DNA from 2 places in the Faecalicoccus sp. genome. Region 2 is predicted to be linked to the other one. Evidence: a T-box and tRNA genes for the amino acid it is inferred to sense, from the RefSeq annotation. Region 2 holds a T-box; the other holds one or more tRNA genes.
What was found. The T-box of region 2 lies ahead of ileS (isoleucine--tRNA ligase). A T-box ahead of a tRNA ligase gene usually reads a tRNA of that ligase, here a tRNA-Ile.
Positions count from the first base shown of each region.

Region 1: it encodes a tRNA-Ile, which carries the amino acid that the T-box ahead of ileS (isoleucine--tRNA ligase) is inferred to sense. The anticodon was not compared.

Region 1 covers NZ_JAXKBY010000076.1:2,337-23,408, forward strand. The annotation lists gene U0M88_RS03755 (acyltransferase) at 1-68, shown strand, start outside; gene U0M88_RS03760 (NAD(P)/FAD-dependent oxidoreductase) at 65-1,630, shown strand; gene U0M88_RS03765 (YqeG family HAD IIIA-type phosphatase) at 1,657-2,178, shown strand; gene U0M88_RS03770 (GTPase) at 2,171-3,250, shown strand; gene U0M88_RS03775 (YhbY family RNA-binding protein) at 3,250-3,540, shown strand; gene U0M88_RS03780 (nicotinate-nucleotide adenylyltransferase) at 3,537-4,559, shown strand; gene rsfS (ribosome silencing factor) at 4,561-4,899, shown strand; gene U0M88_RS03790 (class I SAM-dependent DNA methyltransferase) at 4,829-5,590, shown strand; gene U0M88_RS03795 (5'-methylthioadenosine/adenosylhomocysteine nucleosidase) at 5,592-6,269, shown strand; gene U0M88_RS03800 (MalY/PatB family protein) at 6,338-7,543, opposite strand; gene nadA (quinolinate synthase NadA) at 7,680-8,588, shown strand; gene U0M88_RS10380 (L-aspartate oxidase) at 8,585-10,717, shown strand; gene U0M88_RS03820 (transcription repressor NadR) at 10,719-11,219, shown strand; gene U0M88_RS03825 (CPBP family intramembrane glutamic endopeptidase) at 11,229-12,113, shown strand; tRNA gene U0M88_RS03830 (tRNA-Ala) at 12,342-12,417, opposite strand; tRNA gene U0M88_RS03835 (tRNA-Ile) at 12,445-12,521, opposite strand; gene ftsX (permease-like cell division protein FtsX) at 12,938-13,837, shown strand; gene U0M88_RS03845 (murein hydrolase activator EnvC family protein) at 13,834-15,201, shown strand; gene ftsE (cell division ATP-binding protein FtsE) at 15,214-15,897, shown strand; gene ftsX (permease-like cell division protein FtsX) at 15,894-16,796, shown strand; gene U0M88_RS03860 (S41 family peptidase) at 16,812-18,254, shown strand; gene U0M88_RS03865 (hypothetical protein) at 18,344-18,526, shown strand; gene U0M88_RS03870 (hypothetical protein) at 18,569-18,883, opposite strand; gene U0M88_RS03875 (IS30 family transposase) at 19,249-20,517, opposite strand; gene U0M88_RS03880 (peptidoglycan bridge formation glycyltransferase FemA/FemB family protein) at 20,746-21,072, shown strand, end outside.
Region 2 covers NZ_JAXKBY010000046.1:670-8,504, forward strand. The annotation lists gene U0M88_RS02350 (hypothetical protein) at 1-337, shown strand, start outside; gene ileS (isoleucine--tRNA ligase) at 389-3,115, opposite strand; T-box leader at 3,153-3,365, opposite strand; gene U0M88_RS02360 (YlmH/Sll1252 family protein) at 3,360-4,133, opposite strand; gene U0M88_RS02365 (cell division protein SepF) at 4,117-4,551, opposite strand; gene U0M88_RS02370 (transglycosylase domain-containing protein) at 4,676-5,392, opposite strand; gene U0M88_RS02375 (ABC transporter permease) at 5,389-7,386, opposite strand; partial or broken gene U0M88_RS02380 (ABC transporter ATP-binding protein) at 7,379-7,835, opposite strand, start outside.

The DNA of each region.
Region 1 (21,072 bases), on a different contig from region 2:
CGCAAATCTTTGCGACTTTAGTGATCCGATATAAAGAAAGGGTGCCGCTGTTAGAGCATTTAGTATGATACGAATTACTCAAATCAAGTGTCTTAATGAAAATGAGATTGAGACACAGATCTTAAAAAAACTTCATATTTCAAAAAAAGATCTTTTATCGTGGCAGATTCATCGAAGAAGCATCGATGCTCGCCATCAAAAGATCCTTTTTTCGTATATTGTCGATGCCTGTGTGCGAAAAGAAGAGCGCTTTTTAAAGCTGAGGGATGTGAGTGTGACACCGGATGAAACGTATGTCAATGTCCCTTGTGGAACCATGCCTCTAAAACATCGTCCCGTAGTGGTCGGCTTTGGTCCATCCGGAATGTTTGCGGCTTTACTGTTGGCAAGACAAGGCTATAAGCCAATCGTGCTGGAACGAGGCAGTCAGATCGATCGCAGGCAAAAAGTCGTACAGGCATTTTGGAATGGAGATGATCTTGATCCGGAGTGCAATGTACAGTTTGGTCAGGGAGGTGCCGGTGCCTTTAGTGACGGAAAGCTGACAACAAGGTCAAAAGATGCCAGAGCCAGAAAGGTACTGGAAGAGCTGGTTGAAATGGGGGCTGATCCGGATATTTTGATCGATGCGCATCCACATATAGGAACTGATGGTTTCGTACCAGTATTAAAGAAGCTGCAAGAGACGATCGAAACTTTGGGTGGTACTTTCTATTATGATACTGCTTTACAAGATTTGATCGTAGAAGATGGAAAACTGCATGCGATAGAAACATCAAAAGGAAGAATTCTCTGTGAACAGCTGATCTTATGTATAGGCCATAGTGCCACAGATACAGTACGCATGTGTGCCAAAAGAGGAATGCTTATTGAAAATAAACCGTTTGCCGTTGGTGTGCGTATCGAGCATAAACAATCCTTTATCGATCAGTCTATCTTACGTGAAATGGCCGAAGATGATCGTTTTCGACCGGCCCGTTATCAGCTTTCCATGACGGCACAAAATCAAAAAGGTGTTTATTCCTTCTGTATGTGTCCGGGCGGTTATGTGATCCCAAGTTCTTCATCGATCGGACAATTAGTGATCAATGGCATGAGCTATGCCGATCGAAGTGGTGAAAATGCCAACAGTGCATTGTTGGTTCAAGTCAATGCATCCGATTATGGAACGCATTTGTTTGCCGGTCTGGAGTATCAGGAACAATTAGAGAAAAAAGCCTTTGCGATGGCCAAAGACTATCGAGCCTGTGTGCAGCTCAGCAAGGATTATCTGGCCAATCGAATTTCCACCGGTTTTGGAAATGTGCTTCCGACTTATCAAAGAAAGACGACTTTTGTGGATCTGAATCAGCTGTTTAGTCCGGCCGTCAATGCCGCCTTACATGAGGGATTATTATATTTTGAAAAAAGAATGCCGGGCTTCAGCCTGCAGGATGCCGTTTTAAGTGCTGTCGAATCCAGAAGCAGCTCCAGTGTACGACTTGTCAGGGATGCCTCTTTGCAGTCTAATATTCAAGGTATCTATCCTTGTGGAGAAGGATCGGGCTATGCCGGAGGAATCATGACCAGTGCCATTGATGGAATCAAATGTGCGGAAAAGATGATTGAATCTTTTGCGAAACCACTATAAAATAGGTAAGAAAAAAAGGAGGCACTATGTCATTATTTAAACCGGATTACTATATTTCCAGCTTTCAGGCAATGGATATAGATCGATTGAAAAGAGCAGGGATCCGATTGTTGCTATGCGATATTGATAATACGCTGATGGCCTATAATGAAGCAGTGCCGAATGCCAAAGTGGTGGCGTTTATCGATCGCATCAAGGCACATGGCATTGAAGTCGCATTGTATTCCAATGCTTCTAAAAAAAGAGCGTTTCGCTTTGCCACGGATCTTCATGTTTCACAAGTCTATTATTTGTCTTTAAAGCCGCTGCCTTTTAAATTCTGGAAGGTCATTAAGGCACATGGCTATACCAAAAAAGAAGTCGCGATTTTAGGCGATCAGCTGTTTACCGATATGTTAGGCGGCCATTTGGCCGGAATCTATACGATCTTGACAGCGCCGATTTCTAAAATCGATCGATCTTCAACCAAATTTACACGAAAATTTGAAAATTTAGTTTTTAAGCATTTAGAAAAAAGTGGTTTCCGGAAAGGAGGATTTGATGGCTAAATACTGTAAAGGATGCGGTGTAGCACTGCAGAATGAGGATCCAAACGGGTTGGGCTATGTTCCGACATTAGACGCCAATTTTTGTCAACGTTGTTATAAGATTCGCCATTATGGAGAAGTTACGATCAACATGCAGCAGGGAATTGAATCCAATCATACTTTGGAAAAGATCAACAAGATCGAGGGAACGGTTTTCTGGATCGTGGATTTGTTTACCTTTGAAGCCAGCATGATCTCTCGATTAAATCAAAAGCTTCCCGGCAAGGATATCATCATGATCTTGACCAAAAGAGATGTACTTCCTAGTACGCTCAGCGATGAAAAAATCCTGGCTTTTGTACAGGAGCGTTTGAAAGAAGAAGGTATCCAGGTCAAGGAGATACTGATCTGTGGTTATCTTTTAAAACATGATGAGGAAAGTACACGAAATCTTTCTCGTATCGTAACAGCCATTCAAAAGTACAGATGTGGAAAAAATGTAATTTTTATGGGTGTGGCTAATGCCGGAAAATCAACCATCTTAAATCGTTTGATGGCTTCGAAAGATCTAACGATTTCAAGAAATCCGGGAACGACACTGGATCTGGTTCCACTAGTACAGGAAGATTATACGATCTATGATTCGCCGGGCATTGAAAATAAACACAGTATTTTGACCATATTACAGCCAAAAGACTTAAAAACTGTGATACCGGTCAAACCGATTCGTCCTTTAGTGTCGCAGATCTTTGAAGATCAAAGCTATGCGGTAGGCGGCCTGGCAAGATTGGATGTTGTGGTCAAAGGAAAGGCAACGGTGGTTGGCTATTTTTCCAGAAGTCTTCCGATTCATCGAGGAAAGCTTTCCAATGCCGATGCCTTATGGCAGAAACATTTAAATGGAATGCTCGTACCTTGTGTGGATACTTCGCTTTTGACCATGCATACTTTCCATTCACCGATGAAAGAAGACGGTAAGATGGATGTGGTCATTCATGGTTTAGGCTGGTTTTGTGTCAGTGGTGCCATACAAGATGTGTATGTACGTGTTCATAAAGGAATTCAAGTAACATTTAGAAAGGCGATGATTTAATGATCAGTGCACAAAATAAAAAAACACTTCGTAAATTAAGTATGTCGTATCGTCCGCTTTTTCAAATCGGAAAGGATGGACTTAGCTATAATATGATCAAATCCCTGAATGATTCTTTAGAGGCGCATGAGCTTGTCAAATGCTCTTTGTTGAAGACAAGTCCGATCGATGTTCGAGAGGCAGCGATTGAATGCTCTTCGCAAACACACAGTGAGATCATTCATATCGTAGGGCGTACTTTTGTTCTGTATCGCAGAAGCAAAGAAAATAAGTTAGGTTTAAAGAAATGAAAATCGCATTATTAGGCGGCAGCTTTGACCCGGTTCACTATGGACATCTGCAAATGGCAAAAGAGGCCATGCAGGTCTTAAAGGTGGATGAAGTTTGGTTTATTCCTGCCAAGAAAACGCCGCTAAAGGATCGTATTTTGACATCGGATACGGATCGTCTTGCGATGTTAAAGATCGCATTAGCCGATTTTCCACAATTTAAAGTCAATCCGATCGAGATGCAAAGAGAAGGAATCAGCTATACGATCGATACGCTGGAAGCTTTGCGCAAGCAGTATCCATCTTATACGTTTTACTGGCTGATTGGTAATGACCAGTTGGAACAGTTTGATCTTTGGAAGGACCCGGATCGTTTGGTACAACTGGCATACTTTGTCTGCTTTGATCGTGATGGAAAGCTTGCCCAAACAAAATATCCGATCCAACAGTTTCATATGGAACCGATGCCGGTTTCCAGCAGTGAAATACGAAAAGGAAATAAATTAAATTACCTGGATGAAGAAGTCTTGCGATATATTTATCAACATCGTTTGTACGTCAAAGACTTTATTAAGGAAAGAGTGAGTCCAAAGCGATTCTCACACAGTGTTTCTGTTGCTCATCTCTGTGAGGAGTTTGCCAAAGCCCATGATCTGGATACACAAAAGGCATACTATATCGGCCTGTTTCATGATGTGGCCAAAAATCTTTCCAAAGAGGTTATGGAGCCATGGATGGATTGTATCTGTCCGGAAAACAAGAAATATCCGGTTGCGGTATGGCATGGGTTTGTCGGTAGTGAGATCATAAAACGTGTTTTCTACATACACGATGATCAAATCAGTCATGCAATCTACCATCATGTCTTAGGAACGAGTCATGATCCTTATGCGATGATCATATTTTGTGCGGATAAACTCGATCCTTTACGAGGCTATCCTGTCAAAGATTCTATTGCCTGTGTCAAACAGGATCTGGTAAAAGGATTTGAAATGGTACAGGAAGAAAACCGAAAATATTTGAAGGGAAAGGGAAACTAACTTGGAAATCAGAGAAGTTATTTTAAAGGCAATCAGTGAGAAAAAAGGATATGATATCAAAGACTATGATACAACCAGTCTTACTCCTTTTATGGATCATATGATCATTGCCTCCACCAACAATACACGTCAGAATTATTCGATTTGTCAAAATATCAAAGATCGTTTAAGAGAAAATGGATATAAACTGGATTTTAAAGTCGAGGGTGATGCCGATTCTCGCTGGCTTTTGATCGACCTGAAGGATATCGTAGTTCATTTGTTTGTTCGTGAAGAAAGGCAGGTGTATCAGCTGGATCGCCTGTATGCCGATGTTCCGGTTGAAACCTATGATCTATGATACTTTAGCATCGTACTATGATGCTCTGGTCAAAGATGAAGAAGCGACTTTATCATGGGTACATTGGATCGAATCCTTTCAAAAGCCATGTTCCATGTTGGAGTTAGCCTGCGGCAGTGCCGAGATCACACAGGTTTTATCCCATCACGGATTTCAGATGACGGCCCTGGATCTCAGTCAGGGAATGATTGATCAGGCAAAACGTAAAGACAAGGAACTAAAGATTCAGTTTGAATGCCAGGATATGCGAAATTTATCAAATTTGCCAAGCTTTGAATCAATTGCGTGCCTATGTGACAGCTTTAACTATATTTTAGAAAAAGAGGAAATTGTTTCCTTTTTTAAAGAAGTTCATGACCATTTACAACCAGAGGGTATCTTTTTCTTTGATAGCCATTCGTTAGATCGATTGGATGAGTTTTCTGAAGAATTCAATGAAACCGGTCATATCGAAGATGTGGATTACCAATGGTCGATTACCAGTGAAGAAGAGATAATCTATCAGGATTTTGCCTTCTATAAAGAAAATGGGGAAGTTATACAGGAGCATCATATGCAAAGAGTGTATGATCCTGAATGTCTAAAGGAAGCTTTACATCCCTATTTTTACATCGAATCGATCAAAACTGATTTTGATTTAGAAGGCATACAACCGGGAGAAAAGTATTTTTTTGTATGCAGGAGGAAATAAAATGATTGGTATTGTGGCAGCGATGGATGTAGAAGTACAGGCGATCATGGAGCTTTGTGAGATCACCCAGGAAAAAACGATTGGAAATGTAGCTTTTCATTATGGAAAGCTTGCTTCTAAGGATGTTGTGATATGTAAAAGCGGAGTGGGAAAAGTAGGAGCTGCCATGGTAACTACGATCCTTTGTCTGCATCATTCGTTGGATGCCCTTATCAATATCGGAACCGCCGGCGGTCTAAAGGAGCAGCAAAAAGTGTTGGATATCGTCATCAGCAAGGATGTCCTCCAGGCAGATTTTGATACCAGTGCTTTGGATGGACCGGAAGGTTTGGGTCTTCGTTTTCATGCAGATGATCATTTATTGGTCAAAGCGCAGGAAGCGACACAGGAAAAAAACATTTGTTATCACATAGGAACGATCGCATCGCAGGATTTATTCATGTCTCGAAAAGAGGACTTTGATAAGCTGATGTCTAATTTCCCGGATTCCATCTGTTCGGAAATGGAGGCCGGGGCCTTGGCACAGGTTGCGACTTCTTTTCAAGTTCCATTTGTGATCGTACGCTCTTTAAGCGATGTTGCACTGCATCATGATAATTCCATGGAGTTTTCCACATATGTGAAACATGCCAGCAGGCAATCGAGTCTGATGGTACGATCCTTTGTGGAAAAGCTTTAATTTTCTTTAACTATTCTTATACTAGAAAGAGGCGACAATTTATAGGATTAAATTGCGCCTCTTTTACTTTAGATATCATTTGAGTTAAACACGAAATCTGATAATCGCTGCATGGCTTCTTTGACTTTAGAAAACGGTAATGCCAAATTCATACGAATCGTATTTTCTTTCTGGAAAGGTCTTCCATCCTGCCATAATACACCGACTTCTATTCCTTTTCTGAGCAGTTCATCAAGACTGGTTTTCTGTTCCTCTAAATATTCTGTGCAATCCAGATACAACATATAGGTTCCTTGTGGCCTGGCCACTTTAATTCCTTTAAAGTGAGATTGGATATAGTCGAGTGCATAGTCGATATTGTTTTGAATCGTTTCACAAAGCTCTTTTACCCATTCTTTTCCTTCCTTGCTATAAGCACCTAACAATGCATAAATGGAAAAAATGTTTGGTGAATTATAATGAGATGCGTTTTCTACACGTAAAACTTCTTCTTTGATGATAGGATTATAAATAATATGGTAGGAGCCTACAAGGCCGGCCAAATTAAAGGTTTTAGATGGTGCGTATAAGGCAACCGTTCTTCCTCGTGCATCTCTGGAAATAGATTGTGTTGGGATATGTTGATGACCCGGCAAAATCAAATCGCTCCATATTTCATCACTGATGACGATACACTGGTTGCTTCGATAAACCTCCATGGCCTTTTCAATTTCTTCTTTTTCCCATACACGACCGGTTGGATTGTGTGGTGAACAAAAGATACAAACTTTAATTTGATGGGCTTTGATCTTACGATCCATATCTTCATAATCCATACGCCAAATTCCATTTTCATCCTGAATCAAATCGGAGTGAATGATCGTTCGATCTAAATTCTTTAAAGTCTTGGTGAAACCAATATAGGTGGGCGCATGAACCAAAACGGGTTCTTTTTTAGCGGTATAAGCTTGAACAACACTGCTGAGGCCGCCTAATACGCCATTTTCATAGCCAATATGCTCTTTCTTTACAAGCAGGTTATTTTGTGATTTCTGCCAGGAGATAATCGCATCATAATAAGCATCCGGAATCGTAAAATAACCAAAGTGAGGTTCATTTAAACGTGAAAAAATAGATTCTTGAATGGCAGGAAGTACCGGAAAGTTCATGTCGGCTACCCACATCGGAATCTTTGGAAATTCCTCTTTGACTGTCGCATCCGAGATAGGCAAGCTGTCAACGGCCAAGGCATCGTGTCCTTCTCGATCAAGAATCGTTGTAAAATCATATTTCATTTTCATCTCCCCTTTTATGATTAAGTGTATCATGTTTTCTTTGATTCGAATCAAAGTATTCTTTTAAATTTATTGTCTTGTCAGTTGACTTTACACATTGTATAATGTCCTAGACAATCTTCAGGAGGATACCATCATGTCAATGAAGGAAGATATACAAAAGCTAAAACAAGAGAAGAATGCGATTATTTTAGCTCATTATTATGTTGAAGGAGATGTGCAGGATGTTGCAGATTTTGTCGGTGATTCATTTGCACTGGCAAAAAAGGCAAAGGAAACCGATGCACAAATTATCGTTTTTGCCGGTGTTCGCTTTATGGGAGAGAGTGCCAAGATCTTAAATCCAGATAAAAAGGTACTGATGCCGGATATGAATGCCGATTGTCCTATGGCACATATGGCGGTTGTTTCCAATATTCGTAAGATGCGAAAAGAAGTTGATGATCTTGCGGTCGTCTGTTACGTCAATTCAACGGCTGAACTAAAAACATTGAGTGATGTCTGTGTGACCAGTTCCAATGCGGTAAAGATCGTCAGGAACTTACCACAAAAGAATATTTATTTTATCCCGGATCAGCATTTGGCCTCTTTTGTAAAGGAACAGGTTCCGGAAAAGAATGTGATCTTAAATGATGGTTATTGTATTACACATCATCGCATCTCTAAAGAGGATGTTTTACAAGCAAAAGAAAAGTATCCAAAGGCATTGGTCTTAGTGCATCCCGAATGTAAAAAGGAAGTGGTTGAGCTGGCCGATTATGCCGGCAGCACGGCAGGGATTTTACAGTATGCGACTAAGAGTGAGCATACCGAATTTATCATCGGTACCGAGATGGGTGTGCTCTACGAACTGAAAAGACAAAATCCGGACAAGAAATTTCATATCATGAGCGATAAGCTTGTCTGTGTCAATATGAAAAAAGTGACCCTGGATAAAGTGTATGATGTCTTATCGCATGAAAAAAATGAAATCGTGTTAGATGAAGAAGTTATGGTCAAAGCTAAAAAGTCCATGGATGCGATGTTGGAGATGGCCAAGGCATGAATGTGATTCAAACCGATATTTTGATCGTAGGAACAGGCTGCAGTGGACTCTTTGCGGCTTTACATGCGCCCAAGGATAAAAAAGTGCTTTTAATCTGTAAGACGACTTTGGAAGAAAGTGATTCGTTTTTGGCACAGGGTGGTATATGTGTACTGAAGGATCCATCGGATTATGAAAGTTTTTTTAAGGATACGATCAGAGCCGGTCATTATAAGAACCGCAGACAGTCTGTGGATATCATGATTCAATCCTCACCGGATGTCATTGCTGAGTTGGAAAGCTATGGCGTTCGATTCACAAAAGATGAACAGGGACATTTTGTCTATACCAAAGAAGGCTGTCATTCACATCCTCGCATCTTGTTTCATGAAGATATTACAGGTAAAGAGATCACTTCTCATTTATTAGAGGAAGCAAAGAAACGTAAAAATCTGACGTTTATGGAAAATACCACGATGTTGGATATTTTGGAAGAAGACAATACTTGTTATGGCATAGTTGCGAAGAAAGAGGAAGAGTTGTTTGCGATACAAAGCGACTTTACCCTTTTGGCAACCGGAGGAATCGGCGGACTCTTTAACAATTCTACAAATTATCCGCATTTGACCGGAGATTCGTTAGCCATCAGTCTTCGTCATCATATCGCACTGGAGAATCCGGATTACATTCAGATCCATCCGACAACGCTGTATTCCAAGAAAAAAGGAAGACGTTTCCTGATCAGTGAAAGTGTGCGCGGGGAAGGGGCAAAGCTCTATGATAAATACGGCAAACGGTTTGCCGACGAGGTTTTGCCAAGGGATCTTTTAACACAGAAAATCTATCAGCAGATGAAAAAAGATGATACGCCCTTTGTATGGTTGGATATGACCGTGCTGGGTAAAGAACAAATCCTTTCTCACTTTCCGCATATCTATCAACATTGCCTGCAGGAAGGCTTTGACTGTACAAAAGAATGGATTCCCGTTGTGCCGGGACAACATTATTTTATGGGTGGTATTCATGTCGATGCGTATTCCAGAACGACGATGGATCAATTGTATGCGATCGGCGAAACCGCATGTAATGGTGTGCACGGGGAAAATCGTTTAGCCAGCAATTCCTTACTGGAGTCTTTGGTCTTTGCCCGAAGAGCTATGAAGGATCTAAGCATCAAAAAAGCGAAAATATGTTTAAATTTTGAGAACCTGATTCAAACAACCATGAAAGATCTAGATGTTACAATATATGCATCGATGGTACGAGAGGTTATAAACAAGAAGAAAGAAGGTAGAAAAATGAATTCTATTACCATGTCCATGAATGTGGATACTTTGATCTTACAGGCATTGCGTGAAGATGTAACAAGTGAAGATATTACCACCAATGCGATCATGAAAGGATATCAATCAGGAAGTGTACAGCTGATTTGTAAGGAAGATGGCATCATTGCCGGCCTTCCGGTCTTTGAAAGAGTTTTCCAACTGGCGGATTCTAAGACAGAAGTGACTTTCTTTTTCAATGATGGGGATCATGTACACAAAGGAGAAGTCGTTGCGGAAATCTATGGGGATATTCGTTCTTTATTGACGGCAGAAAGAACAGCATTAAATTATCTGCAGAGAATGTCAGGCATTGCGACCTATACAAGACAGACGGCCGATCTTCTAAAAGGAACGGGCATTCGTTTGTTGGATACCAGAAAAACAACGCCGAATATGCGTGTATTTGAAAAATATGCGGTAAAAGTCGGTGGAGGTTATAATCATCGTTATAACTTGAGCGATGGAATTCTTTTAAAGGATAATCATATCGCTGCCGCCGGAGGAATTCGTCAAGCGGTGGAGCTGGCCAAAGAATATGCCTCCTTTGTGCGAAAGATCGAAGTTGAAGTTGAAAATATGGACATGGTCAAAGAAGCCGTAGAGGCCGGTGCGGATATCATCATGTTGGATAATATGAGCGTTGAGCAGATGAAAGAGGCTGTACAGTATATTCAGGGCAGGGCCTTAGCGGAATGCAGCGGAAATGTCACAAAAGAAAACATCGCCGCTTTAGCATCTACCGGTGTGGATTATATTTCTAGCGGGGCTTTGACACATTCCTCTAAGATCCTTGATCTTTCTTTAAAGAATCTAAAAGCGGTGTAATATGAAAAAAGAAGAACGATTAAAAACTTTGGAGCAGAAGCTGAAGGAAAGCCCGCAGCCTTTATCTGGAGATAAGCTTGCGAAAAGTCTTCATGTATCCAGACAAGTCATCGTGCAGGATATCGCTTTACTTAGGGCATTGAACATGCCAATCATTTCCACAAACAGAGGCTATATCTTGCCCAATCAGGAATATTCGATGGTAGTCAAGGTCAATCATTCGATGGAGCAGATGCAGCAGGAGCTTGAAACAATCGTTGATTGTGGGGCGACGGTCCATGATGTATTTGTGGAACATGCGACATACGGAAAACTGGAAGCCAAACTTTCTCTTTCCAGCCGCCGAGATGTCAAAGAGTTTCTAAACCAGATTCAGCAGGGAAAAAGCCAGCCTTTGAACAATTTAACGCAAGGCATTCATTATCATACGATTACCGCTCGTTCGCAGGATATTTTGGATGAGGTCAAAAAGTCTTTAGACAAAATGGGCATACTTTGTTAGAATGAGCCTATGCAGATAGCACTTTTCACAAAGGCAAAAAAAGAATTTCGCAATATCTCCGCTTTGATGTTGATGCATGGGATCTTACCCTACATTTGTTTAGCGGTATTTTCCTTTCTGATGCGTTTTTTGCCTCTTCCATTTTACGGAAGATATCAAATCACGATTTTATTAGCTTATCTTATTCCGATGTTCTTGACAGCTTTCATGGCCGGAATAGGGGCAGTGTGGCTGCGTCCTTCTTTTGATGGATTGTCAAAGAAAGTAAAAGGAATGGGAAAATATCTGATTTTTCTATTGGGGTTGAATTTCTTTTGTTCGATCACATATTCTTTGATTCATGCGATCCTAGGCATGATACATGGCTCTGTTGGCAGTGGAATACAGACTTTTTTTACCGGAAACATACTCTTTGATGGTTTGATTATTCTCTATATTGTTCTTCTGGGGCCTTTATTTGAAGAAATCTTATTTAGAGGTGTCATACTGAGAACTTTAGATCGATATCATAGAGTGTTTGCGATATTGGTCAGTTCCATGTTGTTTGCGATGATGCACTTAAACCTTCAACAAGGCATTACTTCATTTTTTATTGGATGTTTTTTGGGGTATGTAAGCTTAAAAGAGAATTCTATGCGTATTCCTATTCTTTTGCACATCTTAAATAATTTGGTCGCCTTACTGATGAGTGTTCCTATTCTTTCAATTTTATGTTTATTGGGAATGTTTGCCTGCTTTGTCGGAATGGTTTATCTATTATATAAATATGGAAACCGAATTTCAGAATTGTTTAAACAGGAATATTGCACGTACAGATATGGAAAGATGTTTTTTACTAGATGGACGACCATCTTGTATATAATCTTCTTTGTAGGAGTTGTTGTGTTCCTGTAAGGTGATGAAGTTTATTAAGATAGGAATGATAAAAAATCTATGAATGGATCACACATTGAAAAAGCTGGTGATATCAAAGGGAGAACTAGAATTGGCTCTCCCTTTTTTGATGGTATGATTTGAATTTCTTAACGAAAAAGATTTCTAAAGGATAAGGTCTTATGAATCATCACTTGATAAAAAGATATAAATAAAAAAAGTCCTTTAGCTAAAGGACTTATTGACATATGGTGGAGCGTAGGAGGATCGAACTCCTGACCCCCTGCGTGCAAAGCAGGTGCTCTCCCAGCTGAGCTAACACCCCACAAAAGTGGTTTTGCAGAAAACAAAATGGTGGGCCTGAATGGATTTGAACCAGCGACCTCACCCTTATCAGGGGTGCGCTCTAACCAACTGAGCTACAGGCCCATTTGCTGACTGCTCAATAATAATAGCATTTGCTACTGTATGTGTCAAACATTTTTTCAAAAAATTTATAAAAATTTTTAAGCGTGTTTTCATGGTATAATTTCATTTTATAGCCTATAGAACAACTGTGTCAAGTGTGCTATGATGAACAAAGATAAAATCTAAGCTTCCAAACAAAAATAACATCTCTGACTAAGATGTTATCCTTGTTTCATATTTATTGTTTTTTAGGAGAGAGATATGAAGGGTTTTTAACGTGTTCCCTGAACACACTTATACTATAAGGGAAAGTTTTCAAATAAATAATAGATTATCATGTGAAAGTATGTGAGGCAAAAGCGTATTTTGTAAAATTATGGACTTTTTTTGGTTTTTTTTCAAGTATGATATAATGTCAAAGATTGGATGTGGGATAGATGCTTTTATTCTTTAAATGTTTACCACGATTGTTCCGTCAGGCTAATAAAGATATGCGGCGTCATTTTGCGCTGACCTTTTCTTCGATCTTGGTGATTGGGATTGCGTTGTTGATCTCTATGCTGATGATCGTACTGGCATGGAATGTTTCGGGTTTTACAAAAAATATAGAAGAACAGCTGGTCATTCAGGTTTCTATCAATCCGACAATGAGTGAAGAGAATATTCAATCCTTGGAAGCTGAACTGAAGGATATAAAAGGGGTAGATAGCGTTCGGTTCAGCGATAAGGATGAAGAGCTGGATCAGCTGATCGAAGATTATGGCGAAACCTTTGAACAATATGCAGGCGACAAAAATCCACTCTATGATGTATTTATCATCGAGTTAAGCGATAATACACAAATCGATTCCATCACCGGCAAAATCAGTAAGATGGATGGTGTTGTGGAAGCTACTTACGGAACTGGTGCCGTTAATACGATGGTGCATTTATTCGCAAGTCTTCGTTATGGGGGATTGATCTTTATTGTAGCACTGATCTTTTTGTCCATTTTCCTGATTCGCAATACGATCAAGATGACCATTCAGGTGCGAAAAGATGAAATTCGCATCATGCGACAGGTTGGGGCGGCTAACTGGTACATTACATTTCCTTTTATGCTGCAGGGAATGTTAAGCGGTTTTATCGGTGCTTTAGGTCCTTGTTTATTATGTGTATTTGGATATACTGCGTTATATCAGTCCTTTGGTGGAATGTTTATGTCGGATATGTTTGTTTTGATCAAACCATTTCCGTTTACTTTAATTATCAGTGCCATACTACTGGCCATCGGTGTATTTGTAGGGATGATCGGTAGTTATTTGGCAAGTCGAAAGTATTTGAGGTGGACACGATGAAAAAAAGAAATCTAATCAGTCTTTTATCCGCAGGCGCTTGTGCATTGGCTTTTGCGATGCCGGTTCATGCGGAGGATTATTCAAATACCGATGCGTGGGTCGCACGTTGTTCGCAGCCGCAATCATCTGCAGACGGTGTGAAAGCATGCCAGGCTTTTCAGGATTATCAGCAGCAGCGCTATGATCAGCTGCAGGAAGATATCAAACAATATAGTAAAGATATCGCTTCTTTAGAAGAAGATACAGATAAGATGGAGCAGCTGGCCAAAACGCAAAAGGAACTGCAGGAACAGCTGGAAGGACAGATCCAGGAAAAGGAAAGTGCCATTCAGAAGATTGAAGAAGAGATCAAGGCTCTGGAACAAAAGATTCAGGAGAAGCAGGAAGAAATTGATGCCTGGGATGAACAGATCAAATCCAGAATGCAAAATGAGCAGTCCAGCACGGGTACGAATATGTTGATCGATCTGGTGATGGGTTCGCAGGACTTAAATGACATGCTTCGTCGTCTTTCCGGTATTGAAAGAATTACGGAAGATGATCAACATCAGATTGAACAGCTGAATGAATTAAAGGAACAGCTGGATCTGCAAAAATCAGAACAGGTGCGTTTAGAAGAAGAGACCAAATCGCAGCAGGATCAGTTAAAATCGCAACAGCAGCAGGCTAAAGAGCTTGAAGAATCGTATAATCAGCTGGTTGAGCAGTATGAGCAGCAAATGGCACAGTTGCAGGCGGCCAAGCGGGCGGCGTTCAACGATATTGAATCCATTCGCTCTAATATGATTTCCGTAAGCTATTCGGGAACGTTGGTCAATGTAGCCGGCTTTGTTTCACCGATCACCGGTGGTCGTATGTCGGCCGGTACATGGGCATATCCGGGAGGCGGATTGCATTTAGGTATGGATTATGCGGTACCGATTGGAACACAGGTCGTAGCACCAGCCGATGGGGTTATTTTGTATGCCAACAATCCTGCTCCCAGTAACGGAGGCTATCTGGGGAACTGGACAGGTTATCCATATGGTGGAGGAAATACCATTGAAATGGTCTGTATGGTCAATGGAACAACATATGCGGTAAGCTTTGCACATTTGTCACGCGAAGGCTTTGCGGTTAGTGCCGGACAAAGCGTCAGTCAGGGGCAGGCTATCGCATTGACGGGAAATTCAGGAAACTCCAGTGGCCCTCATTGTCATATTGAAGTCTATAATTTAGGAAATATGAGTTTGGAAGAGGCGGTATCTCGCTTCTCTTCATCCGCTGATTTCGCATGGGGTACCGGTTGGAATTCGACGGCGACAGCCTGTGAAAATGGATATAGTACGCCGTGCAGGGAAAGACCGGAGAAATTCTTTGGATAAGGAGTCGTGTTTATGATTGAATTAAAAAATGTCACAAAATCATATCCCAATGGAGTTCATGCGTTAAATCGAGTGTCTTTGACAATTGAAGATGGCGAATTCATCTATATCATCGGTCCTACCGGATCGGGAAAAAGTACGATCATTAAGATCTTGAATGGTGAAGAGGTGACGGATTCTGGTCTTGTATTGGTCGATGGAGTCGATGTGGGATCTTTAAAACACAGAAAGGTTCCGTATTATCGTCGAAATATCGGCTGTGTATTTCAGGATTATCGTCTTCTTCCTACCTTGACAGTACAGGAGAATATTGCCTTTGCCTTAGAGGTATTGGGTATTTCTAAAAAAGAAATTCGATCTCGTGTCGATGAGGTTTTGGAGCTGGTCGATCTTAAAAACAAGGCCAGAGCCTATCCCAATGAGCTTTCCGGAGGGCAGCAGCAGCGTGTTACGATCGGCAGAGCCATTGCGAATAACCCAAAACTGTTGATTGCCGATGAACCAACAGGGAATCTGGACCCGGAAAAATCACTGGAGATCATCGCCCTGCTGGAAAAGATCAATCAATTGGGAACGACGGTTTTGATGGTTACTCATGATATCGTACTGGTTGAGAAGTTTAAGAAAAGAACAGTGACACTGGATCAAGGTTATGTTGTGAAGGATTCTAAGAAGGGTGGATATATCAGCTTATGAAACGCTTGTTGAATCTGTTTTGGTATGAACTGAAATATGCGTTTCGCGGCATTCGAAAACATCTTCTTTTAACTTTGTCTGCCATCAGTGCGATGGCAGTTTCGACTTTGTTGATCGGTTGTTTTTTATTGATCGGTTTGCATGTGGATCACTTTGCCACCAATGTGGAACAGGACATGAGCGTGCATGTGGTTTTAGATTCTGAAGTAAGTGACGACGATCAAATCGATACCATTAAAAAAGAGATTCAAAAGCTATCTAATGTGGCTTCCGTCCGATTTTCCAGCAAAGATGAGGAGCTGGAATTGATGATCCAGGAAAAAGGAGAAGCCTTTAGCTTATATAGAGGGGAAGAGAATCCTTTATCCCATGCCTTTTTTGTGGAGGTAAAAGACAGCTCTGCGATTGAAAAAACAGCTGCCAGTATTGAGAAAATCGATGGCGTCAGTTCGGTTGCCTATGGTGGTTCCAGCGTGACGCGTTTGGTTGATTTATTGGATATGGTTCGAAAGATTGGGTATGGTGTGGCGGTTTTATTGTTGATTCTGTCACTTTATCTGATATACAATACGATACGTACAACGATTTATTCACGACAGGATGAAATCAAGATCATGCGTACAGTCGGTGCTACCAATGCTTTTATTCGCATTCCCTTTGAAGTCCAGGGAATCTTGATTGGTCTGATTGGAGCTTTAATTCCGTTTCTATTGATCTTCTTTGGATATCCGGTCGTATATGAACAATTGGATGGCGTATTGTTTGCCAGTGTTTTCTCATTGGTAAGCGTAACGCAGGTACGATGGCTTTTGGGACTTGCGATGCTTGGCTGCGGGCTTGTCATTGGTATTCTTGCCAGTTTGCTGGCAGTTGGTAAAAGCTTGAAAGCCAAACGTTAAACAAGGGGGAACAATATGAAAAAGGCAGCTAAAAAAGAATACACCTTGACGATCGTCATTGTGGTTCTTTGTTTATTATTCTTTGGCTTGGGTGTTTCGGTTCCTTTGATCTTTGATCGAAGCTCGAAACAAGAAAATACATCGGAAAAAGAAAAGTTTGATGCGATTTATTCCTTGTTGACAAACGAGTGGTATTTTTCAAAGGATGTAGAAGATCTTGATCAAAAGCTCATGGAAAAAGCCATTGAAGGTATGACAGACTTAGAAGAAGATCCGCATACACAATACTTTGATTTAGAGAGCGCCAAAGCATTTTCTGATACGTTAGCAGGATCGAATGTAGGATTAGGTATTTCCTATTTTTTAAACGATCAGGATCAATTTGTGATTCGAGACGTATTTTTGAATTCTCCGGCAGAGCAGGCCGGTTTGAAAAAAGGAGATATCATTACGGATGTAGATGGACTTTCCTGCGCAGAAAGTGACTCTCAAAAGATTCTCAAGCGCATCCAGAGCAAGGAAGGAAAAAGTATCGAGATTGTCTATTTACGTGATGGTCAATCCAATACGGTAAAGATCACACCAACAGAATATGATCAGACTGTTGTTTGTATGCTTCATGAAGACCAAGGCTATGGCGAGATCATCTTGACAAGCTTTTCCGAGCATAGCGGAGAAGACTTCTCCAAAGCTATGGCAAGATTACAGAAAGCCGGAATCAAGAAGGTTGTTTTAGATTTAAGAGGGAACACAGGCGGCTATTTGAGTGCTGCGGTAGATATTGCCAGTTCCTTATTGCCTGGTGGTAGTGTGATTTTTCAGGAGGAACAAAAGGATGGCACGACAACAAGCCAAAGTACGAATGATGACTATGGCTATGTACCAATGGATCAGATCGTTATTCTTCAAAATGATACAACAGCCAGTGCCAGTGAAGCTTTGATTGGCGCTTTGCGGGATAACTTAGCGGATAAGGTTGTAACGATTGGAACTACTTCCTATGGAAAAGGAACCGAGCAGACGACCGTTCCGTTTAGTGATGGAACCAGCATCAAATATACGATTGCCAAGTGGCTGACACCTAACGGCGATTCGATTCATGAAAAAGGCTTTACGCCGGATATAGAAGTACAACCGGAGGATGTATCAAAGATCAGCTATACGACATCTTTAGAAGAGGAAACCATCACAAAAGATACAGTGCATGCCAATGCGAGCGCTCTACAGCAGTTTTTAAAGTATCTGGGATACTCCGTTGATCGAACCGATGAATATTTCAGTCCGGCATCCAGTGAAGCATTAAAACAGTTTCAATCCGATAACGGACTTTCTCCAACCGGCGATTGTGATCCGGATACCTGGCAGGCACTAAAGCAGAAGGCATTATTAAAATATAATGAAGAAACATTAGTTTCGGATGTGCAGCGAGATCGCGCTATTCAGGAAATTACAAAGTAAGGCAGTTGTTTAGATGACTGTCTTTTTTTATTGTGACATAAATCATGTTTCTTTTTAGAGGATAATCTAAGTCAGAAACGAGGTATATGATGTTACGATTACGATTTAAGATTCGTTTATTGTTGGTTGGCATGAGTTCATTGGCACTTTATACCGGTGTGCGTATTGGCTTGGAAGCCCATGGAAACGGACTGTATTTTTTATTATGCATATTTCCATGGATATGTGTTCTTGGCTGGTCTGCCATCGGAGGTCCATTAAAAATCAAATAAAAAGCCGATTGTATTTAAAATACTTTATCGGCTTTTTACAAGTTATTCTAACCATCCAAGCGGTGTTGTATAGATATATTGCCATGTATCATAATCATGGTCATATTCTTCATAGCTGGCTTCGTAAACGATACGAACGTTAAAATCTTTATTAAAAGATAAATTCTGGTAAATCACATTGTGTCCTACGTTTTTATCATCCAGCTTCATTCCTGTCAAATCGATCATTTCATCAGATAGATCCATTTTCTCAATAGCTTGTGCAATCTCTCTTTCACTCATATCCGATTTTAATGGAGAATCTACACCATTTTTTGATAAATATTCAGGAAGCTCTTCAAATTTTTTATATTGCATATATTTTACCTCATTTCACGTATGCTATGGTAAAACGACAGGTTTAGTGATGTCAATCTTAATGCATATCCTTTTATTCTTATGGATCTTAGGCTGAAGTGAAAAAGTAAATTCCACATCCAAGACACAATTTAGAAAAGTTGAATTAAATCTTACAGAACCTCTGATTTCATAAAGATTTCAGAGGTTTTTGTTTGATGAATTCTCTCTTTCTGTTATATTGATATTGCCTGTGGGAGTTATTTCAACACCACAAAAAGAACACTGGATCTTAGGTTTTTTTAAAGTGTGAGACTAAGTTCCACTGTTCGGTTGGTTTATCGGATTTTTAAGGCTCCTGCTGCAGTTCCTGTAAGATTACAGGTCTATTTTTTTAGTAGATCCGGAGTTAGGTTGATTTGATCCGGATCTATTTTTTTCATATTCAACCTTTTCATGATGTCCTCATCCGAATGAAAAAACTCGAAGATCTCATAAGGACTTTTCCCGTGCAGATACTGTCTGCGGTATGAGTTCACGTGGGAGAAGATCAGGTCCAGATCATCCTGTGACAGAAGCCCCAGTTTCCCAAGATCTCTTTCTTTGGGGCACACATAGCGAAACAAAATATGATTGTTTTCTACATGCGGTTTCTGCCAGGATGCCATGGAATCACAGTAGAAGACCTTACAGCCGAAAGCCTCTATTTCTTCCGCCCTTACGAATTCGGATCCCCGGTCTGTCAGAATGACCTGTACATATTTTCTGAAATTCTGTTTGCCTAGATCCTCATACAGGTTGTGGATTCCCCGGAGCATATCTTCCGAAGTCTTCGTGTCATGATAGATGCCTTTCATAAAGTGACAGTCCACAAACTGGAATGTCTGGATAAAAGGTCCCCGGGAGATATCGTTGTAGACAGTATCCATTTCCACCACGGAGGCATCCGAATGTTCGGCCATATAGTTTTGATAATCCAGATAGGTACGGCCTTTCAGATACCGGTTGTCCCTGCGCGGTTTATAGACCTGTCTTTGTTTCTTTGACATTCTGCGTCCCACCTTTCTTCGCAGATCCATGTTGGTGATGCCAAATTCACGGAGCACCCCTTCATCGATATAGGTATAGATGGTCTTTTCCGAATACGGGATTTCCGGATGATTCATGAGAATGTGGGCAATCGACTGCCCCTGTTCCAACAAAGGTTTCAGGATGACTGCTAAAGTTTCGGCCTCCTTGTAAGAGATGTTCCAGCCGATACGGGAATCCCGCAGTTCGAATTCATATTCCTCCTGAGCTGTTTCGGCCGAGTAGATCTTTTTGGGGAGCTTACAGGAGGATCTGTCCGGACATCCGTTGCAGACACCGCTGGGAGAATCTTTACGCCTGCAGGGAACGGGAACACGTTTGGGACATGCATGGGGACAGAAGCCATTATATCCACATTCAGAAATAAAGATACAGTCATAGGTTCCGCTGGAGGGGACACCGGAACGGGAGAAAGGGATCATACGGGCGTGAGATTTGATCTCTTTGCAGATGGTGGACTTGTCTTTGTTCAGGACTCTGCCCAGGGAAGAGCGTGAAGCATTGTTATCAAGACCCTTTTCCAAAGAAAGACGGTCGGAAAGAGTAAGATGTTTATGGTTCGACATAGAAATACCTCCTAACAGGCAGCAGGAGATGAAGATACTATACAAAAATGTAGGAGTAAATTCACTGTTGAAATAAAGAAAGACTAAATTCAACGCTTTGTTCTTGGATGTGGAATTTACTTTTTCACTTCAGCTTATGGATCTTAGTTTGTTGATTTAATGTTCTAAATAGACTCTGAGACAAAAATCATTTATAATAAAGTGTATACCTAAAAAATGGAGGGTAAAATGAAGTTAATTTCTCTAACAAAAGAAGAATATCAAATATACACAGAACAAAACTGCAATCCGGATTTTCTACAGTCTGTCTATGCCGCCAATAAAATGTTACACGACGGATGGATCGTTGAATATTACAAGGCGGTCGAAAATGAACAGATCGTTGCGGTATTCATGATTGGTTATGTACACCTTTTGCGTTTTTTCTATTATGCCTATATCCCAAGAGGTTTCTTTATTGACTATGAAGATCAACAGGCTTTGAAAAAAGTAACGGCAGAAATCAAAAAAATGTTGAAAAAGAAAAAAGTGATCTATTTAGAGATAGATCCTAAG
Region 2 (7,835 bases):
AATATCAAGGGCTCAAAAGAAAAAATTTTTTGGTACTACCTATTCATTTGGAAGGCACATCAATACACATTTAATTGGTCAACTCTCAGAAAATTATCATAATAACTATAATCAATTAATAAGTGGTACATCATTAATCGAATTAGCATTTCATAGGATAAAAGAAAAAAATAAATACAGCCCAAGTCCAATTATTCATATTGACTGTAAAAATGAATCTAAACTTAGAAAATTTTATGAAAGTGTAGGTTTTTCTTATTTTGGTAAAAATCAAGATAAAGATTTGCTAATTTATCTTATGCCGACCAAAAAACTGGATAGTGTATCTTTAAAATAAAAGAAGCTGTTTGGAAATAGTATCCTTTCCAGAACAACTTCTTTTTTGTTGTTATTTATGTAAGATATGTGCGCAGCGATCGCAAAGTCCATCTTCGTTTTCACTGGTTGTGTAGTTCCAACAACGAGGACAGGCATGACCATCGGCATGTTCAACTTTTACACCGCAGAACTCATACATTGGAAGTTCTTCATTGCTAAAGGCAAACTGGGAAACGATCAACCATTGTTGTGGTTTCTTCACGATTTCTTCCATGATGGCTTTCGTTTGGTCGTCCACATGTACGCTGACCTTGGCTTCCAGGGATTTACCAATCACACCTTGTGCACGGGATTCCTCCATAGCCTTCAATACATCTTTACGAACCTTGAACAATGTTTCCATCTTTTCACGTAAAGCATCCGTATCGAAGTTTAACTCCAAAGATTTAAATGCGGTTAAGTGAATCGATTCTTCATCAAAATGCATGAAGTCGTTGATTTCCTCACAGGTATGGCATAAGATCGGTGCCCACAATTTTGTCAAGACTTCAACAGCTGTATAAAGCACGGTTTGTACCTGACGTCTCTGGTTATCATCGATATTTTCAATGTATAAGATATCTTTTGTGTAATCCAGATAATAAGCACTTAATTCATTTGTCATCAGATTGCTTAAAGTTTGTACAACATCGGCAAAACGATATTCCACATATGCTTTTTCACAAGATTGTACGACATCATTTAAACGAATCAGAATGTATTGATTTAAGGCATCCAGTTCATCAAAAGGCAGACAATCTGTTTTTGTGAATGCCTGATCATCTAAGTTGGCCATCAGGAATCTGAACGTATTGCGGACCTTACGATAGTTTTCACTGATCTGCTTTAAGATGTTTTGCCCCATGGAACAGTCTGCCTGATAGTCCACACTGCAAGCCCATAAACGTAAGATATCAGCACCGTATTTCTTAGTGATTTCACTTGGTGCTACGGCATTCCATTGCGATTTAGACATCTTAACGCCTTTTTCATCCATGACAAAGCCATGAGATAAAACCTGACGATACGGTGCTTTCCCATAAACAGCTGTACCGATGATCAAAGAAGAGTTAAACCAGCCACGATACTGGTCAGAACCTTCAAAGTATAAATCAACCGGATAGTCAAAACCACGTTCGATCATGCAACCGGTATGACTGGAACCGGAGTCAAACCAAACATCCATCGTATCAGTTTCCTTTTTAAAGAGACCGTTTGGCGAATGTTCGTTTGTATAACCTTCCGGCAATAAATCTTTGGCTTCTCTTTCAAACCATACATTGGATCCATATTCACCAACTAACTTGGCTACATGTTCAAAGATAACCGGATCCATCAAAGGCGTTCCGTCTTCTCCATAGATGATTGGAATTGGTACACCCCAGGCACGTTGACGAGAAATACACCAGTCGCCACGATCGGCAATCATGTTGTGCATTCTTCCCTCGCCCCAGCTAGGTACCCAGCTGATGGAATGAATCTGTTCCAACAGTTCATCACGAATTTTATCAATAGAGGCAAACCATTGTGTCGTAGCACGGAAGATGATTGGTTTTTTAGTACGCCAGTCATGTGGATACGAGTGCGTAATAAAGGTTAGATTTAATAAAGCCCCTAATTCGTCCAGCTTCATTGTAACTGTCTTATTGGCATCTTCTACATATTGTCCAGCAAGCCATTCTCCGCAAGATTCCATCATGCGCCCCTGCTCATCAACGTTACAATAAACCGGCAGCTTATAGCGCATTCCTGTATTAAAGTCGTCTTCACCAAAAGCCGGTGCCGTATGCACACAACCAGTACCGGCATCCGCCGTTACATAGTCAGCCAGCATCAACAAGCTTTCACGTTCCGGATACAAAGGATGAGTGCAGGTGATGTATTCAAATTCACTACCTTTGAACGTTTTGATGATTTCAAACGTTTCACATTCAAATTTTGGACATAACTGCTCTACCAGTTCCTCCAACATGATCAGTTTTCCCTTGTCTGTATTAACCAAAGCATAGGTCATATCCGGATGCACACAGATTCCCAGGTTTCCCGGAATGGTCCATGGTGTTGTCGTCCAGATGACAAAATAAGTATCGGTATCTAAAACACCTTTTCCGTCTTTGACCTGGAACTTCACATAGATCGTTGGTGATTTGATATCTTTATATTCGACCTCGGCTTCGGCAAGAGCGGATTCACTGCTTGGTGACCAGTAAACCGGTTTTAATCCTTTATAGATCAAGCCTTTCAATGCCATATCCGCAAAGATTTCGATCTGATGTTTTTCAAATTCCTTCTGTAATGTAATATACGGATGATCATAATCCCCGATCGATCCTAAGGATAAGAAACCTTTCTTCTGGTTTTCTACCTGCTTCATCGCAAAGTCGTAACAAATCTTTCTAAATTCGGCAATACCGATCTTCTTGCGATCATAACCAAGCCTTGTGACAGCCGTTTCAATCGGAAGTCCGTGAGTATCCCAGCCCGGAATATAAGGAACCTTTTCTCCTAACATAAAGTGAGATTTGTTGATGACATCCTTTAAGATTTTATTTAAGGCATGTCCTAAATGAATATCGCCATTGGCATAAGGCGGGCCATCATGCAATACAAACGATTTGGCATCCTTTCTTCTTTCCAACATTTTTTCATACAGTTTTTGATCTTGCCATCTCTTTTGAAATCCAGGTTCCTTTGTCGGAAGCTTGCCTCGCATTTCAAAAGCAGTTTTTGGCATATGCAACGTTTCTTTATAATCCATCTTTTTTCCTCCTGCTTTCATAAAAAAAACGTCCTTTTCCAAGGACGTTAAAAACGCGGTACCACCTTAGTTCACAGATACACTGTGCCCTCAATAAGATAACGGAATCATCCGGAATTTCTTACTATTTTCTTTCAGAAATTCAGCTCCAAAGGGATACCGGTATCCTGCCTCATACAATCTTTTCACCAACCGATTGCTCTCTGATTGAAACATGTAGAAACCGACTTGTCTTTGTCTTTGCCTATACATATTTTTCAAAACGCAAGATCAGTCTGTCCTTTCGTGTGTGATTTTCCACACCTAAAAACTGAAAGCGACCTACCTTACGTATAGAAACGTAATCATTATTACACAATCGATCGTTTTCTTCAAGAACAACATCGTTCAACTTCACAAATCCACTCCGTAATAAATCCATGGCTTTCGAGCGTGAACAATGGGCTAAGGCTGCCACAATCGCATCCATGCGAAGGGATGCGACATGAACCTTAATGATTTCAGTAGAAGCTGTTGGGAAAACAACCGTATAATCTTCTTTAAAACGGACAATAGCATTGGCAATCTTATGACATTCCTGACAAATAAAATCTGTCATTCCTTCTTTACAGACCAAAAGGATTTGATTCTCATCAACAAAGATATCGCCGAGCTGATTTCTTTGCAGGCCTAAATGCATTAAAGCACCAAGCACATCCTTGTGTGTACAGGCTCTTTTTTGTGGAATATATGTGCTTTTTAAGATCACATAATCGTAGTTTGGTTCCAAATCCATCGGCTGGATACAAGCCATCTTGCGAACCGCATTTTCATAACCGCCATAAAATGAGACAAAAAGATCTTTGGGCGCCTGTTGTGCCACAATTCTTTGTTCCACAGGCGTTAAAAAAGAGGTCAAGACCGGTATTTGCCTTTGTTTCGCAAGATCAAATTGATCCTGTAAACGGGCAATAAACAACTCATGACCTCTATAGTATGTACTTCTTATCTCAGATTCAGCCTTAGTCTTCAAAGTCATCTGGATTTCCTAAAGAAATCGATCCCTGTACACCAATTTCAGCTGGTGAACACAAAATGACGTTCTGACCAATCTTCTGGATCTTTCCATCCAGTGCAAAGACAACACCTGTTAAAAAATCAATGGTACGTTGTGCATAGTCACGATCCAGCTTATGCAGATTGACTACAACGGCACGTCCCTCTTTCAAACGCTGTCCTACTTCTTCGGCTTCTCCAAAACTTCTAGGTTCGAATAAAACCATCTTTGTCTTAGCATTTAAAGTCGCTGAATTTGTTCTTGCTTTTGGTCTTTCATATCGATTTTGAGGTTCAGCCTCTGTTTCATTGCTTACAGTTTCAACTGGCTGCGCTTCGTATCCTTCATCTTCTTCTTCGATTGGTGCTACGAAATCTTTTACCTTGTCCATAAATCCCATGGGTAGTACCTCCTGTCTTCAAGTATTATATCATAGAAAAACAATTTGAAAAGTGAAATTCTTGAGAAATCACAACCAGTCGTTTTTCACAAATTTGCGATCGCTTACATTCCGTAATTTATGTCTAACCAACGATCATTTGATCAAGCTGGTAAGCGATATTCTGTGCCTCATCCTCTGATAGAAAAGAATATTTGACCATCTGCCGTAATACTTGTTTTGCCCTTTGTTTCGCAAGAACCGGATTCACATTTAAAGAATAAACGCTGGGCGCATTCGGAATACCGGCTAATAAAATACATTGGGCTTCATTTAAATCGGCAGGATCGACTTGAAAATATCCAAGACTGGCCGCATGAATACCGTAATAGCCTTCTCCAAAATAAATGGAATTGACATAAAGCTCTAAGATTTGATCTTTAGAATATTTGCTTTCGATATCAAAGGCCATAAAAATCTCGGCAAATTTACGTACAAAGTTCTTATCCTGGGTGAAAAATTCATTTTTGGCCAGCTGCTGAGTAATCGTTGAACCACCTTCCACAAACGACATGGCCTTTAAGTTATTTAAGATGGCTCGTCCGATGGCTTCCAAATCAATGCCCTGATGTTCATAAAAATCATGGTCCTCTACCGCTACCACAGCTTTACGATATAATTCCGGAAGCTGTTCCAAAGTAACGTAATCTTCATGGCTTTGAATGCTTTCCATCTTGTCTTCAATGCTTGTCTGATCTATTGCTTCTTTATAATCCATATAGCCAAGTCCCGCAAGACATCCTACGCTCATGGCTGCCAGCAGGAAAATCAGAGCTATAAGCTTACCAATCTTCTTTATCATCTTGCCTTCACGATACGATAATACACTTTAGAGGTCAAGACATATACAACGCAATAGATCAAGGCAAAGACACCAAAACAAATGGCAGTTGTCAAAATAAACAGTTTGATATTATCAAAGTATAATAGACCCATCAGTTTATCGATCAAAGGTAAGGCAAACGCAATATGGATACCGGCAACGATCAATGGCAGGAAAAATACCGTGAGCACCTGTGAATTGATAGAGCGACGAATATCTTTTTTCTCCAGACCGACCTTTTCCATGATTTCAAAGCGTTCCTTATCTTGATAACCTTCCGTGATCTGCTTATAATACATGATCAATACAGTTGCGATCACAAATAAGATGCTTAAGAAGATACCCAGGAATAAGAATCCGGCATATAATCCTAACATATTGATTTGATCGGTATCCCTGCACTCCGTATAAACCCAGGTATAATCTTTTTCACTTTCAAAATCCTCCGTATTATTTAATACATTGAAAAGAGATGCGATTTCTTTTTGAGAACGTGAATCTTCGCTGTCAAAGGCAAATACACTCGTTGGTCGATTTGTGACTTCATAGCTTTGTTCCTGGATTTCCTGCATTTTTAAGACCGTATCCACACTATCCATCACAATAAATAAGCTGGGACTGACCGTACTGGCCGCTTCCTGGTTATCCATAAATTGATTTAACTTTTTTTTGACCTGGAAGCTTTGATCCCCGATACGAATTTCCGGCTGTTCATAATCAATGCGTAAGCCATAGATCATAACTTGTCCGGGATCTAATGTATCTTGTGTATGCATAGCTTCATTGTAGTCTTCTAATGGAATCATATAGATGGTGATCGCATCATTGACATCACTAAGGCCACCTTGATCCAAACCTAGATCCACCGCATTTCCATGTAAGAGTCCACTCATTGATGAATAGCGGTAAAACATCTCGTCCTTGACCTGAATATTTTGATCTTTAACGACCTGCATCAATCGATCTTTTGTCGTATATAAATCATAGTCGCGTAAAGAGACAATGATTTCTCGTGGATATCTTTGATCTAAAATATCCTGCATACCATTCCATAACGATAACGTAGTCGATAACATCACCAGTACCATCGTTGATAGAATACAAATATTAGCCAAACCAATCGCATTTTGTTTCATACGATAGATCATGTTGGAAATACTGATGAAATGATTTGTTTTATAATAATATCGTTTATTCTTCTTTAACAGCTTTAATAATGTCACACTACCGGCCGTAAACAATAAATACGTTCCGATGACTACTAAAATGACCGCAATAAAGAACATGGTAAAAGCCATTAATGGATTTGTAATCGTAATCGCCATATAATAGCCGGTAATTAAACACACCAGTCCGATCAATGCCAGAATCCACTTAGCCTTCGGCTCTTTCTCGCCGACCTTATCACTATTTAATAATTCGATCGGATTGGCAATATGCACCTGCACCAACGAAAAAACATAGATCAAAACATAAATCGCAAAGAATAAAAGAAAGCTGCATAGGATGCCGGATGTCGAAATATAAAAGCCAAAATGCACATCCGCCTGAATCATCCTCAACAACAGCATATACATCAGCTTATCAAATAAGATACCGACAAGAATACCCAGTACCAGCGAAAGAAAGAAACTGATAAATGTTTCATGAAACAGCATGCGTGCAATATGCTTTTTTTCCATTCCTAAAATATTAAATAAACCAAATTCCCGCTTTCTTCGTTTGATCAAAAACGAATAGGTATAAAATAAGAAGATGATAGAGAATACGATAATAACGCCGATTCCAAAGCCTAAAAGCTGCTGAACATAATTGCCACCCATTAAACCGCCGATGCCTTCATTGGTCGATAAAGAAAAGACCAGATAGAAGATCATAACGGTTAGTGAGCTGGATAGAAGAAACGGAATCTGCATTCGCGCATTCTTTTTAAAATTGTCAAGAGCTAAACGAAAGTAAAAGAAATTACGCATGATGAACACCACCTGTTGCCAGCAGTGTCAGCGTATCAGAAATACACTGATACATTTCATCCATCGTCTTTTCGCCGCGATAAATTTGATGGAACACCTGTCCATCCTTGATAAAGAGAACACGCTTGGCATGCGCAGCCGCTTTTGTGGAGTGCGTTACCATGACGATCGTTTGATGGTTTTCATTTAAAGTATTAAAAACGCTTAAAAGCTCTTCGGTGGATTTTGAATCCAGAGCACCGGTTGGCTCATCGGCCAAAATCAATTCCGGATTGGTGATGATGGCTCTTGCCACCGCTACTCTTTGTTTCTGCCCTCCGGAAATCTCATAAGGATATTTATCTAACAGCTCCTCAATTCCCAGCTTGCGGGCAACCGGTATCAACAGATGGATCATATCGTTATATTTCATTTTAGCCAGCACCAAAGGCAAAAGAATATTATCTTTA